2 regions of the Novosphingobium olei genome follow, and region 1 is predicted to be linked to the other one. Evidence: riboswitches for the same ligand, from Rfam matches in the RefSeq annotation. Region 1 holds a riboswitch; the other holds the start of a gene.
The links. A riboswitch is a leader RNA that binds a small molecule or an ion and turns the genes downstream of it on or off. The one in region 1 is predicted to bind cobalamin.
Positions count from the first base shown of each region.

Region 1 (6,017 bases):
GCCGAATGCGCCCGTGGGCATCGAAGTTCAGCTGGCGAATTTTGCGCGCCGGATCGTAGTTGGTGCGGTCGGTCTCGGTCTGGAGGAAGGCGACGCGGTTGGTGAAGCGGCCATCGGCCAGCGCGAAGTTGAGTCCGGCATAGCCCGACCATTCGCTGGTCAGGCCAAAGGCCGCACTGTCTCCCGACGTGCCGTCGAAATCGTTGCGGGAATCCGACCAGTAGCCGCGCAGGTCCAGGCTGACGGCAGGGGCAAGGTGGACGCGCGCGGTGCCGTTGGCGGCGGTGCGGCGATAGCCGTCGGGCTCGGTGCCGTTGGAGCGGGCCGAGATGCCGTCGGTTGTGAAAGTCGATCCAGACAGGCGCCAGTCCACGAGAGCGGATGCACCGCCGATGCCGGCCTTGGCGGACACGGTCTGAAGCCCGCCGGCTTCTGCGGCAAAGCTGCCCTCGAGCGGCTTTTCTGGCGAACGCGTCGTCACGTTGACCACGCCACCGATGGCATCGCTGCCCCACAGGATCGACTGGGGGCCGCGCAGGATCTCGATGCGTTCGAGATCGTCGATGAACAGGTTGGAATACCCGTACCCCGCGGCGGTGGAGGACGGATCGGCAAGGCGCATGCCGTCGATCACCATGACCGACTGGCCCGCATCGGCGCCGCGGATGCGGATCGAGGTGGCGGTTCCATAGCCACCGTTGCGGGTGATGCTGATGCCGGGCGTGCGGACGAGGATGTCGGTGAGGGCGATGGGCTGTTCCTGCCGGATCGCCGCTTCGTCGAGCACGGTGACGCTGGAGGAGACGCGATCGCGCTCCACCGGGGTGCGCAGGGCGGTGACGACGATGTCGGGGCCGGGGGCGACCTCTTCCGGGGCGTGCTGGGCATGGGCCGCAGCGGGCGAAAGGAGAGCGGCTGCGAACAGGGTACGGGTAATGATGCGAGACATGATGGTCCCTTCTGGCAAACGGCACGGGGCCGCGCCTTTTCGGGACGCAACGGGGCGACGCCATGTCGCGGATCGCCGGGCAGGATGCCGGCACGACAGGACGCAGCCCGCGCGGCACGAGCCGGCGAGGCGGTTGCTGTCGTTGCGCGAGGGATGGTCCGCCTGGATGAGCTGGGCGGCAACCTCGAACACCCGGTGCACCCTGCCCGGATGAAGAACGACTGCGGCAGGCAGGTCTCCTGGCTCACGGGTCAGCGCCGGTCCGGCCGCCTTCTCAGAACCGTGAAGTCCCAATGGCATAGTGGCCGGATGGCTCGCCGCTTACAGTTGCAGGGGCAGCCCGGGGCTTTCACCCGAGTTCCCTTTTGATCCCCTTGCGGGGAACCTGTCGCGAGGCGGGCAACTATCGTGCGTTGCGCCATTGCGCAAGGCATCTTGCTTGCGCGATCGGCACTTTGCGCTTATCCCTTGACCCGCAACGGGTGCCCGAGAGGGCTTAATCGGGAAGTCCGGGCGGCGGTAATCCGCCACAATCCGGCACTGCTCCCGCAACTGTAACCGGTGAGCGCATCGCCATCATGCCATTGGGGCCACGGCCCTGAGAAGGCGGCGAAAAGCGCGGCGATCCGGAAGTCAGGAAACCGGCCCTTGCCGTCGTTCCTTCGCGCGGGCGGGATGTACCGGGCGGACGAGGGACCTGCCGCGTGCCGTGGCAGGATCAGCCCTTGGCGGACGACACCAGTGTGTTGTGTCGACAAGGGGAGCCAAAACCCGTGTGCCAGTCCTGATCGCATTACCCGCGCAAGGCGGCGCGCAAACGCGCGTGCGGCTCCCTGGCGTTCGACGCCGTCCCTTCCATTCCATCACGAGGAACTTCTGACGATGGTCCGTCAAAACCGATTCGATCTTGCCGTCTGGGCCGCGCTTGCCGTGGTCATGCTCGTCACGCGTACGCATTCGCTGAGCAATGTGATGCACTTGCCTGACACCAGCCTCGCCAGCTTCTTCGCGCTGGGATACCTGGTGCGCAACCGCATCGCCTTTGCCGGACTGTTCGGCCTTGCCTTCGCCATCGACGTGGTGGTGATCTATGTGATGGGCGGTTCCGGCTTCTGCTTCACCCCGGCCTACGCGATGCTGCTGCCCGCCTATGGCGTAATGTGGGCTGCGGGACGCTTTGCGGCCCGGAAGCTGCCGATCACGGCAAGTTCGATTGCGCCCGCCGCGCTGCTGGTGGCGGTGGCCACGCTGGTGTCCGAGCTGATGTCGAGCGGCGGGTTCTACTTCCTTGGCGGCCGGTTCGAGGATCCCACGCTGACCGGCTTCGCACCGCGCCTGTTGCGCTATTTCCCGCCGACGTTGTTCGCCACGCTGGTGTGGACGTCGGCCGCTGCCGCAGCGGTCGCTTTGGTTCCGGCGCTGCGCCCGGCAGCGCGTGAAGCCGCGCAATGAGCGAGAACGACGACGTCGCGCGCGATCTTGCCCACAAGGCGCGCGCGCAGAAGCACAAGCAGGTGGTCGACGCGAAGATCGCGGCGGCCACCCGCGACAAGGGGCTGCTGCTGGTTCTGACCGGCAACGGCAAGGGCAAGTCGTCCAGCGCGTTCGGCATGGTCGCGCGCACGCTCGGCTATGGCCGCAAGGCCGCCGTGTTCCAGTTCATCAAGGGGGCGGAGAACGTGGGCGAGCGTGCCTTTTTCGCCAGCCATCCCGACGTGATCTGGGAAAAGTGCGGCGAAGGCTTCACCTGGGAGACGCAGGACCGCACGCGAGACATCGCCGCGGCGCGTGCCGGTTGGGAAAAGGCCAAGGCGGCGCTGGCCGATCCCGACATCAGCCTGGTCGTGCTCGACGAGCTGACCTACCTCGTGACCTACCGATACCTGTCGCTGGATGAGATCATGCCTGCGATCGAGAAGAGGCCAGAGATGCAGCACGTCGTCATCACCGGCCGCGCCGCCGATGAGGCGCTGATCGCGGCCGCCGATACCGTCAGCGCGATCCGCGACGTGAAGCATGCCTTCCGCGATGGCGTTCGTGCGCAGGAAGGAATCGACCGGTGAACATGGCCGCATCTTGCCCTGCGCTGATGGTCGCCGCGCCCTCGTCGGGGCAGGGCAAGACGCTCGTCACCGCCGCGCTCGCCCGTGCCCATGTTCGGGCCGGGCGGCGCGTGCGCGTGTTCAAGTGCGGGCCGGATTTCCTCGACCCGATGATACTGGAAGCGGCGAGCGGAGCACCGGTTCACCAGCTGGACCTGTTCATGGTGGGAGAAGGAGCATGTCGCGCGCTGCTGCAACGTGCCGCCGGCGAATCCGACCTGATCCTGATCGAAGGCGTGATGGGGCTGTTCGACGGCGCTCCATCCGCCGCCGATCTTGCCGCGATGTTCGGCGTGCCGGTGCTGGCCGTGATCGACGCATCCGCCATGGCGCAGACGTTCGGAGCCCTTGTGCATGGCCTCGCGACATGGCGCGATGATCTCGCTGTTGCAGCGGTGCTGGCCAATCGCGTCGGCAGCGAACGGCATGCCGAAATGCTGGCAGAGAGCACACCCGAAGGCTGCCAGTGGCTGGGCGCGCTGCCACGCGATCCTGCGGTCGGTCTGCCCGAGCGACACCTCGGCCTTGTCCAGGCCGAGGAGATTGGCGATCTGCAGGCAAGGCTTGATCGTGCCGCTGACCTGCTGCCCATCGATGCGCTGTGGTTGCCCCTGCCAGTTACGTTCGCTGCACCGGAGCAGAGTCCGATCCCGCGTCTGCTGGATGGGCGAACCATCGGCGTAGCCCGTGACGAGGCCTTTGCCTTTCTGTATCCGGCCAACATTGCCTTGCTGGAAGCGATGGGGGCGAGACTTGCCTACTTTTCGCCGCTGCGCGCATCCGCGCTGCCGGCCTGCGACGCGATCTGGCTCCCCGGTGGCTATCCCGAGCTTCACGCGGCACAACTTGCTGCGAATGCACCCATGCTACAGGCCATTCGGGCGCATCATGAAGCGGGCAAGCCCATCGTCGCCGAATGCGGGGGCATGCTGTTTTGTGCAGAAAGCCTGACTGACGGTGCGGGGATCAGCCACGCCCTGCTTGGTATCCTGCCGGGACAAGCTGCCATGCAACCGCGTCTCGCTGCGCTGGGCCTGCAAGCCTTGCCGGCTGCAGGAGGAGACCTGCGGGGCCACACGTTCCACTATGCCCAATTGGAAACGCCACTTGCGCCGCAAGCGGTCGCACGCAGTCCGGATGGCCGCGCGGGAGAGCCCGTGTTTCAGATGGGGTCGCTATGGGCGAGTTTCCTGCACGGGTATTTTCCGTCTGCACCGCACGCGGTTGCAGTAATGTTTTGCGGGCAGGGCTCCTGAACTTTCAACCGATCAGCGCCTGCTCTGCCAGCCATCGGCGCGCGCCCGCGTCTCACCCGCTGCATCGAGCGCAGGACCGTCGGCCATTTCCTGCACGAACTGCATGATCTCGGCCGGCGAAGCCGCCTGACGATACTCGGAAGCGGGCCCTTCGCCTTGCCCCATGTGTTCGAGCTTCCAACCCAGATCATCGCGGCAGGCTATGCCGTTGCGATCAGGTGCCGCAAAGGCGCGGCAGTACCGCCCGTCATGCGCGCGAAAGCTGAGCAGGATACGGCTCGGTTCGTTTCCGCCTTGCTGCGTAGCAAGGCGCTGATCGAGCATCGTTGCAAGCTCCGGCGAGGCGTAGCCCTGCTGCGGAGTGGCCGGGCGTATCAGAATTGCGGCAGCGATCGACGCCGCGAGGGCAGGGGCAGCGATCCATATCCAGCGCCGCCGCTTTGCCTTTGCCGCGGCGAAATCGACCACGTTCGAGCTTTCCTGCAGCAGGCGCAGGTGCTGCGGGTTCGCCGGTTCGTCGATCAGCGCGCCGAAATGCGCCGATAGCCGGGCCCGAAGCGCCTGGTGTGCAGCGACCTGCGCCTTGAGTTCGGGCGATCCTTCCACCGCGCGGGCGACTTCATCCGCATCAATGCCGGTCAGCTGTCCGTCGGCGAAGGCGGCAACCTGTTCGGGGGTGGGCGTCATGCGGTTTCTCCCAGTCGCGCCAGCAGCGCATCGCGCCCCCTTACGAGCCGTGAATTGAGCGTGCCGACCGGGCAGCCGATGATGTCGGCCGCTTCCTTGTAGGAATAGCCTTCGACCATGACGAGGATGACTGCCTCGCGCTGCTCGTCGGGCAGGTGCGCGAGCGCGCGATCGACGTCCGAGAGCATCGCGGTCGCCTCCTGTCCGCCGTCGCTGCCGATATCGCCCCCCAGCTCCTCGGCTATGAACGTCTGCCCGCGCCGCGTTCTGGCGCGCACTTCGTCGATCCACATGTTCCGCATCATCCGGTAAACCCAACTGTCGAGGCGAGAGCCATCCTGCCATTTCGTCCGGTTGCGCAAGGCGCGCTCGAGCGTTGCCTGGCACAGGTCGTCCGCTTCCGAACGGTCACGCGACAGGCCCACCGCGAAGCGTCTGAGCCGCGGCAGCAGTTCGAGCAGGGCACTTGCAAATGGATCAGACAGGGCTTTCGACCTTTCTGCAGGATGCAACGGACAAGGCCGTACGTTTCATCCATAGCCAAGCGAAAATGTGAGATTGACGAGGCATGCACAAGAACCTGATCCCCGGCGCGCTGTTCCTTGCCACGGCCTCGGCACCCGTCGCAGCGCAGATCGCGATGCCGGTGACAGCGCCTGTCTCCGGCGGCGCGCTCGATTCCGCGATCGGAACGGTCGCGCAGACGGCAAGGCGGGCGCTTGACGGCTCGATCAGCGGGCTTGAAAGCCTGCCGGAGCGGGCGTCGCGGGTGGCGCGGGATCGGGTCGAGCGCCTGTCGCAGTTCGTGCGCGAACGGCGCGACGCGGTGGAGCGCGACAGCCACGGGGAACCCGCCCGCAAAGGCGTGCTTCTGATCACGGACCCGCCCGCGGATCTTTCGCAAAGATTGGCAGGTTCGGGATTCAGCGTGACCGGGATCGATCAACTTGGCGATGTCGGGATCGCCGTGGCGGCAGTGCGTGTGCCGGAGGGCTTGCCGCTCGCCAAAGCCGAAGCGGCGCT
Region 1 covers NZ_AP029021.1:1,707,898-1,713,914, forward strand. Annotated here, with positions in the region: gene AACH40_RS08065 (TonB-dependent receptor plug domain-containing protein) at 1-949, opposite strand, end outside; cobalamin riboswitch at 1,162-1,353, opposite strand; cobalamin riboswitch at 1,412-1,613, shown strand; gene AACH40_RS08070 (hypothetical protein) at 1,832-2,401, shown strand; gene cobO (cob(I)yrinic acid a,c-diamide adenosyltransferase) at 2,398-3,012, shown strand; gene AACH40_RS08080 (cobyrinate a,c-diamide synthase) at 3,015-4,307, shown strand; gene AACH40_RS08085 (hypothetical protein) at 4,320-4,994, opposite strand; gene AACH40_RS08090 (RNA polymerase sigma factor) at 4,991-5,419, opposite strand; gene AACH40_RS08095 (S8 family serine peptidase) at 5,563-6,017, shown strand, end outside.

Region 2 (6,017 bases), 870 kb from region 1:
GCCGGGGAGCGGCACCACGCGGCACAGGCAATCGGCCAAGAGGAGCAGCAGCGCGCCGGCCAGCGCGCTCGGCAGCAGCAGCGCGGACGGGCGGTGATCGGTAAACGGGCGGACGAGGTGCGGCACGATCAGGCCGACGAAGCCGATGATCCCCGCAACCGCCACGCCTGCGCCGACCAGCGCGCCGACGCCCGCCACCATCAGCCATTGCAGCCGCACCGGATCGACCCCGAGCGAACGCGCGGCATCTTCCCCCAGCGTCAGCGCATCGAGGCCGCGGCCAGTGCGCGACAGGATGGCAAGGCCCGCCAGCGTGAACGGCGCGGCGATGGCAACGTCGCTCCAGCCGCGATCGGCGAGCGCGCCCATCAGCCAGGTGACGATTTCGGACAGCGCGAAAGGATTGGGCGAAAGGCTGATGGCGAGGCTGGTGAGCGCGCCGGCAAGGCTGGCGATCATCATGCCCGCCAGCGTGAACAGGGCGAGGCCCGCGGTGCGCCCGGCGATCAGCGCGAGCAGCGCCATGGCGAGCGCGCCTCCGACAAGCGCGAAGGCGGGGAGCGCATAGGGCTGAACGGCATAGCCGGTGTAGAACGAGAGCACCGCGCCCAGCGCCGCCATCGGCGCGACGCCGAACAGGCCGGGATCGGCGAGCGGATTGCGCAAGTAGCCCTGCATCGCCGCGCCGCTGGCGCCGAGACCGCCTCCGACCAGCAGCGCCAGCACCGCGCGCGGGGCGCGCAGCTCCATCAGGATCGGCACGGCATTGCGCACCGGGGGGCCGAACGGATCGATCCACACCTGGCCTGCGAGCAGCGACAGCGGCAGCGCGATCAGCAGCAGGGCGGAAAGGACGAGGACCGGGCGGGTCATCGTGCGGTGCCTTTCGCCATTACCCCTCCACCGCCTGCGGCGGTCCCCCTCCCCCGTCGGGGGAGGATCTGGGTGCGTACCTCGGCGAGGCGCTGGGCGGCGCGGATCACGGTGGGGCCGCCGCAATAGAGCAGGTTGGGCGCGAAGGCGGCGCGGGTGGTACCGGTGAGCGCGCGCAGGGCGGGATGGGCGAGCGCGCGGTCCTGGTCGGCGGCGGCGCGGTCGCCGGCATCGGCCACCAGGATCACGCGCGGCGGATCGGCCAGCATGCGTTCGAGCGGCAGGCGATCGGCCTGGCCCAGCCCGCGCAGTGCGCTGAAATTGGTGTAGCCGGTGCGGACCAGCAGGTCGGACACCAGCGTCCCCTGCCCCGGCACGATGCCGCCCGGCTCCCACACCACGGCGGGGATCGGCGGCGCGCCCGGCGGCGGCGCGGCGGCGGCAAGCGCGGCGTCCATCCGCGCGACGAGCGCTTCGCCGCGATCGGGATGGCCGACGAGGCCGGCAAGGCGGCGGACTTGGGCGCGGGCATCCTCCACCGTGGCGGCAAGGTCGACCGTCTCCAGCTTCAGGCCGAGCCGGGCGTAGGCGCTGGCGGTGGCGGGCGCGATGAACCGGCCGTCGATGACGAGATCGGGGCGCAGCGCGAGCACTTCCTCGACCGTGCCGTGGGTGCTGGGCAGCCGCTGCGCCAGCGCGAGGTCCATGCTGGTGGAACGCGGATCGCGGCTCCACGCCGACAGCGCGAGGATCTGGTTGCGGTCGGCGACTTCGGCAAGGATGGCATCGGCGCAGGGGTTGAGGCTGACGACCGTGGGGTGGACGCGCGGCGCGGGCGGCGCGTCCGCCCGGCTCGCCGGGATGCACCCGGCAAGCAGCAGCGGCGCGCAACCCGCAAGAGCGCGCGCCGCCGCTTCGAGGCAAGCCGCCTTAATAGCGCACCCGCACGCCCGCGAACGCGGCGCGGCCCCAGGTGTTGTAATCGGCCACGGTGGGGACGTAGGCATCGAACAGGTTTTCCACCCGGCCATAGAGTTCGAGGCTGGGCAGGATCGCGTAGGAGGCGCGCAGGTCGGTGATCATGCCGCCTTCAAGCCTGGTCGCATTGGCGCGATCGTTGAAGCTTTCCGAACGGAAGCGCAGGTCGGCGCCCAGCGACAGGCCGGTGAGCGGGGTCTTCCAGTCGATCGAGCCGGTGACCGTGGCGAACGGGCGGCGCGGCAGGTCCTTGTCGTAAGTGAACGTGCCCTTGCTGCGATCGCGGGCGCGCAGGAAGGTGGCGTTCATGCCCACGGCAAGGTTGGCCGAGGGCTTGGCCGACCATTCAAGCTCGACGCCTTCGGCACGGGCGCGGCTTGCGTTGTAATAGATCCCGCCAAAGCCGAACCCCGCAATGTTCGCCGCGTCGCACGCGGGCGTGGACACGCCATAGCACGAGAAGAACTCGATCAGGTTGCGCGTGTCACGCCGGAAAACACTGACCGCGGCGAAGACATGATCGCGGCTGCCCCATTCGAGGCCGGCGTCGTAGCTGCGGCTGCGTTCGGGGCGCAGCGGATCGATGCCGAGCGACTGGTAGGCGACGTTGCCGTAAGTGGGATCGTAGAGTTCGAACAGCGTCGGCGCGCGGAAGCCTTCGCCGTAGCTGGCGCGCAGGCGCAGGTTGGCGGTCAGGCGGACGCTGGCGTTGGCGCCGAAGGTCCAGGCATCGCCGTACTGGTTGTGATCGTCGTAGCGCAGGCCGGCGGCGAGTTCCGCCCGGTCGCCATACCAGCCGAGCAGGGCGTGGACCGAGTTGAGGCGGCTGCGCGGGCTGGCGGACCCTTCGCGCGGCAGGGTCTGGCGTTCGCTGTCCGCGCCGAAATCGAGCGCGAAGTGTTCGGGCAGGCGCAGGCGCCCGGTCAGCTCCGCGCGCTGGCTGCGGCCGGCATAGCCGTATTCGAGGATATCGCCCGCCCCGCCATCGTAGGTATCGCGGCGGGTGTCAGAAAAGGCATAGCCGGCATCGAGATCGAGCAAGGTCGAACGGTAACGCAGGCCGCCGCGCGCGGTGAACTGGCGGGTGATCTGGTATTCCAGCGTATCGCCGAAGGTGTAGAGCGGCGGGGCATAGCCGTCCATGTCGCTGTGGCTGCGGGCATAGCGCGCGGTGGCGACGACGCTGAGCCCGGGGACCACTTCGAAGCGGCCGGTACCGCCCACGCGCCACTGTTCGTAGCCATCGGCCTCGGTCCCGCTGCGCGCGGCAGAGACGCCGTCGGTGCGGTCATACCCGCCGTTGAGCGTCAGCGCGCCGCGCGCGTTCGAGATGCCGGCGACGGCGTTGCCCGAAAAGCTGGCGTGGGTACCGCCTTCGGCATTGGCTTCGACGCCGTTCAGTTCGCGCGAGGTGACGGCAAGCACGCCGCCGATCGCTTCCGACCCCCAGATCACCGAGTTCGACCCGCGCAGCAGCTCGACCGAGCCGAGGCCGCCCGTTTGCAGCGTGGCGAAATCGTTGGCGCCCTTGGGCGAGGACACGTCGTTGAGGCGCACGCCATCGACGAGGACAAGGACGTGTTCGGAATTGGCGCCGCGCACGAACAGGCTGGTCTGGCTGCCGGGGCCGCCGGTGCGGGCGAAGGCGACGCCGGGCAGGTGTTCGACCACGCGGACCAGATCGGGGCCCTGCAGCCGCTGCAGGTCTTCGGCCGTAAGAACGCCAATGGCCTGGCCGGTCTGGTCGATGGCGGTTTCGCTGCCGGTGGCCAAGACAGTGATCGGTGCCGCGTCCTCTTCGGCGCGGGCAACCTGCGCGGTGAGCGCGAGCGCGCACGAGAGGGCGATGAACGACGAACGCATGATATTTCCCCCGGCCCATGAACGACACGATTGCCGTCCATGGCGGGGACCGGTGCGGGGCCAAATGGCGCGCCGGTTCCTCGCATGCGCCCGGTACACCCCGCCCGGCCGCGGAACGACCGCACACCGGCAGGTTTCCTGGCTCGTCCGGGTCATCGCGATATCCGCCCGCCTTCCCGGCAAGAGCCAGTGGCACAGGGACGGATCGCTCGCCGGACACAGTTGCGGGGGCAGCTTCGGTCCACCTTGTGCAGACAAGGCGTCGCGAATTCCCTCTTAGCCCCGTCTCCGGGGCACCGATGGCGTCGGTGGCGCCGGTAGCGGGCTTTGCCCCTGCGGGCAAGAGGAAGGAAAAACGCCGATGGAGGCCGGCTCGCACCGTCTGCGGCCGTCGAGCGCGGCGCTGTTTGTTGAGCGTACAACGGCGCGATGATACGAACGTTTGCCTTGCTGTGGGGAGCGAGTCGCATGGAAGGTGGAGGCGCCAGCGGGGGCGAGCCCGTCTTTTCGCAATTCGCGAGCAGTTCCGTGCACCCTGGTGGAGGCGCTGGCAGCGAGCGACAGGACCAGCCGCCGCTCGAGGCCGACCTGAGGCGGGACGCGCTCGATGCAACGCCCGATTGCGTGAAGTTCCTGTCCCCCGACGGCCGGGTGATGCACATGAACCGCGCCGGGTGCGACGCGCTGGGCGTTTCTCCGGCGAACGGGTTCGGCATGCCCTGGCTTGGCCTGCTGCCCGAGGATGTGCGCCCGCTTGGCGAAGAAGCGCTGCGCCAGGCCGCGCAGGGAGAGAACGCGCGCTTCCTGGGCCGCAGCGAAACCGGCGTCGGCGCGGTCCACTGGGACAATCTGCTGACCCCGCTGTCCGACAGCGAAGGGCGGGTGATCTCGATCATGTGCGTATCGCGCGATACGACCGCGCAGAACCGGCTGGAACGCGGGCTGGAGGAAGCGGCCAGCCGCGACAAGCTGCTGGCGCGCGAGATGCAGCACCGCATCAAGAACGTGTTTTCGGTCTTTGCGGGCCTTATCCAGCTGGCCGAACGACAGGCCGATCTGAGCGGCGACCCGAGGTCTGCCACGACGATCCTGCGCGAAAAGCTGGCGGCGCTTGGACGGGCGAGCGATGCCGCGTTCGCCGAGGAGCCGATCGACCCGAGCGCGCTGGACAGCGTCGATCTGGAAACCCTGGTGCGGTCGGTGCTGCTTCCTTATGGCGAGCGCTGCCAGATCGACGGACCGCGCACGGTGATCGCGCAGCAGCTGATTTCGGTATTCGCGCTGGTGCTGCACGAGCTTGCGACCAATTCGGTCAAGTACGGCGGGTTGAAGCTGCGCGAAGGCAACGTGGTGGTTTCGTGGGAGCGCGGTGAAGATGCGCTGCAGTTCGTGTGGACCGAACGCGGCGGCCCGGAAATCCTCTCTTCCCCCGCAGGCCTGGGATTCGGCAGCCAGATGACCGACCGGCTGGTCCGGTCGATCGGTGGCAGGATCGAACGCACCTGGCACCCCGAAGGGCTGGTGGTCGAACTGACCGTGCCCGATCTGTTGGCCCCCAGCAAAGAGAGCTGATGCCCCTGTCGGCGTGAGGGCGACGTCTGCGGTCGATGCGCTGAGAGCCGACACTGGGCACGACGCGCTGCCTTGGACGCATTGCCTTAACCCGGCGGCAAGCAAGCGTGCCGTATCGGGACAGCGTGACCTGGCGATGCAGCCAGACGCCCGCTCTTGCGTTATGGAGCGCGACGAGCCCGGAGATCCTTGGCGGTACCTTGACCATTCTGCCCTAGCTATTCTGCCCTAGCCATGACCAACGCCCCTTGCCCCTGACGATTGCCTATCGACCGGTGATCCTGCCGAGCCCGCTGGCGGCGGAGAGCGGACGCGCATCCGCGGCCGAGGGGCCGAAGGCTGAGCCACGGTCGATCGCACTGGCGATCGCGCTGCCGACCGAGCTGCGGCCGCGCGACTTTGCCGCGCGCATCCGGCAGAAGGACATGATTTCGGTGCGGCGCGCGCTGCGGCGGCCTTCGATGCTGCGCCAGCGGCTCGCCGGGATCGCGGCGATCGGGCTTGGCGCGGCGGTGCTGGGCAGCGTCGGCTGGGGCGATCCGCGCGGCGTGCAGCGCGCGGCGGCGCAAGGCGGTGCGCTGCAACCGTTCGAGCAGCCGGGCGAAAGCTTTCCCGGCTCTGCCTTCTACTATGTCGCGCCCGAGGATTCGGGGCTGCTTTCGCCCGACAGCGCCGAGGCGGCCTGGTCCGCGCGGCGCGACGACGAGGACGCGCCGCGGATCGGCCCGGCT
Region 2 covers NZ_AP029021.1:836,475-842,491, reverse strand. Annotated here, with positions in the region: gene AACH40_RS04055 (iron ABC transporter permease) at 1-873, opposite strand, end outside; gene AACH40_RS04050 (ABC transporter substrate-binding protein) at 870-1,880, opposite strand; gene AACH40_RS04045 (TonB-dependent receptor plug domain-containing protein) at 1,804-3,714, opposite strand; cobalamin riboswitch at 3,839-4,016, opposite strand; gene AACH40_RS04040 (PAS domain-containing protein) at 4,243-5,286, shown strand; gene AACH40_RS04035 (cell wall hydrolase) at 5,535-6,017, shown strand, end outside.
Region 2: linked by a shared signal. The riboswitch ahead of AACH40_RS04045 (TonB-dependent receptor plug domain-containing protein) and the one ahead of AACH40_RS08070 (hypothetical protein) in region 1 are both predicted to bind cobalamin.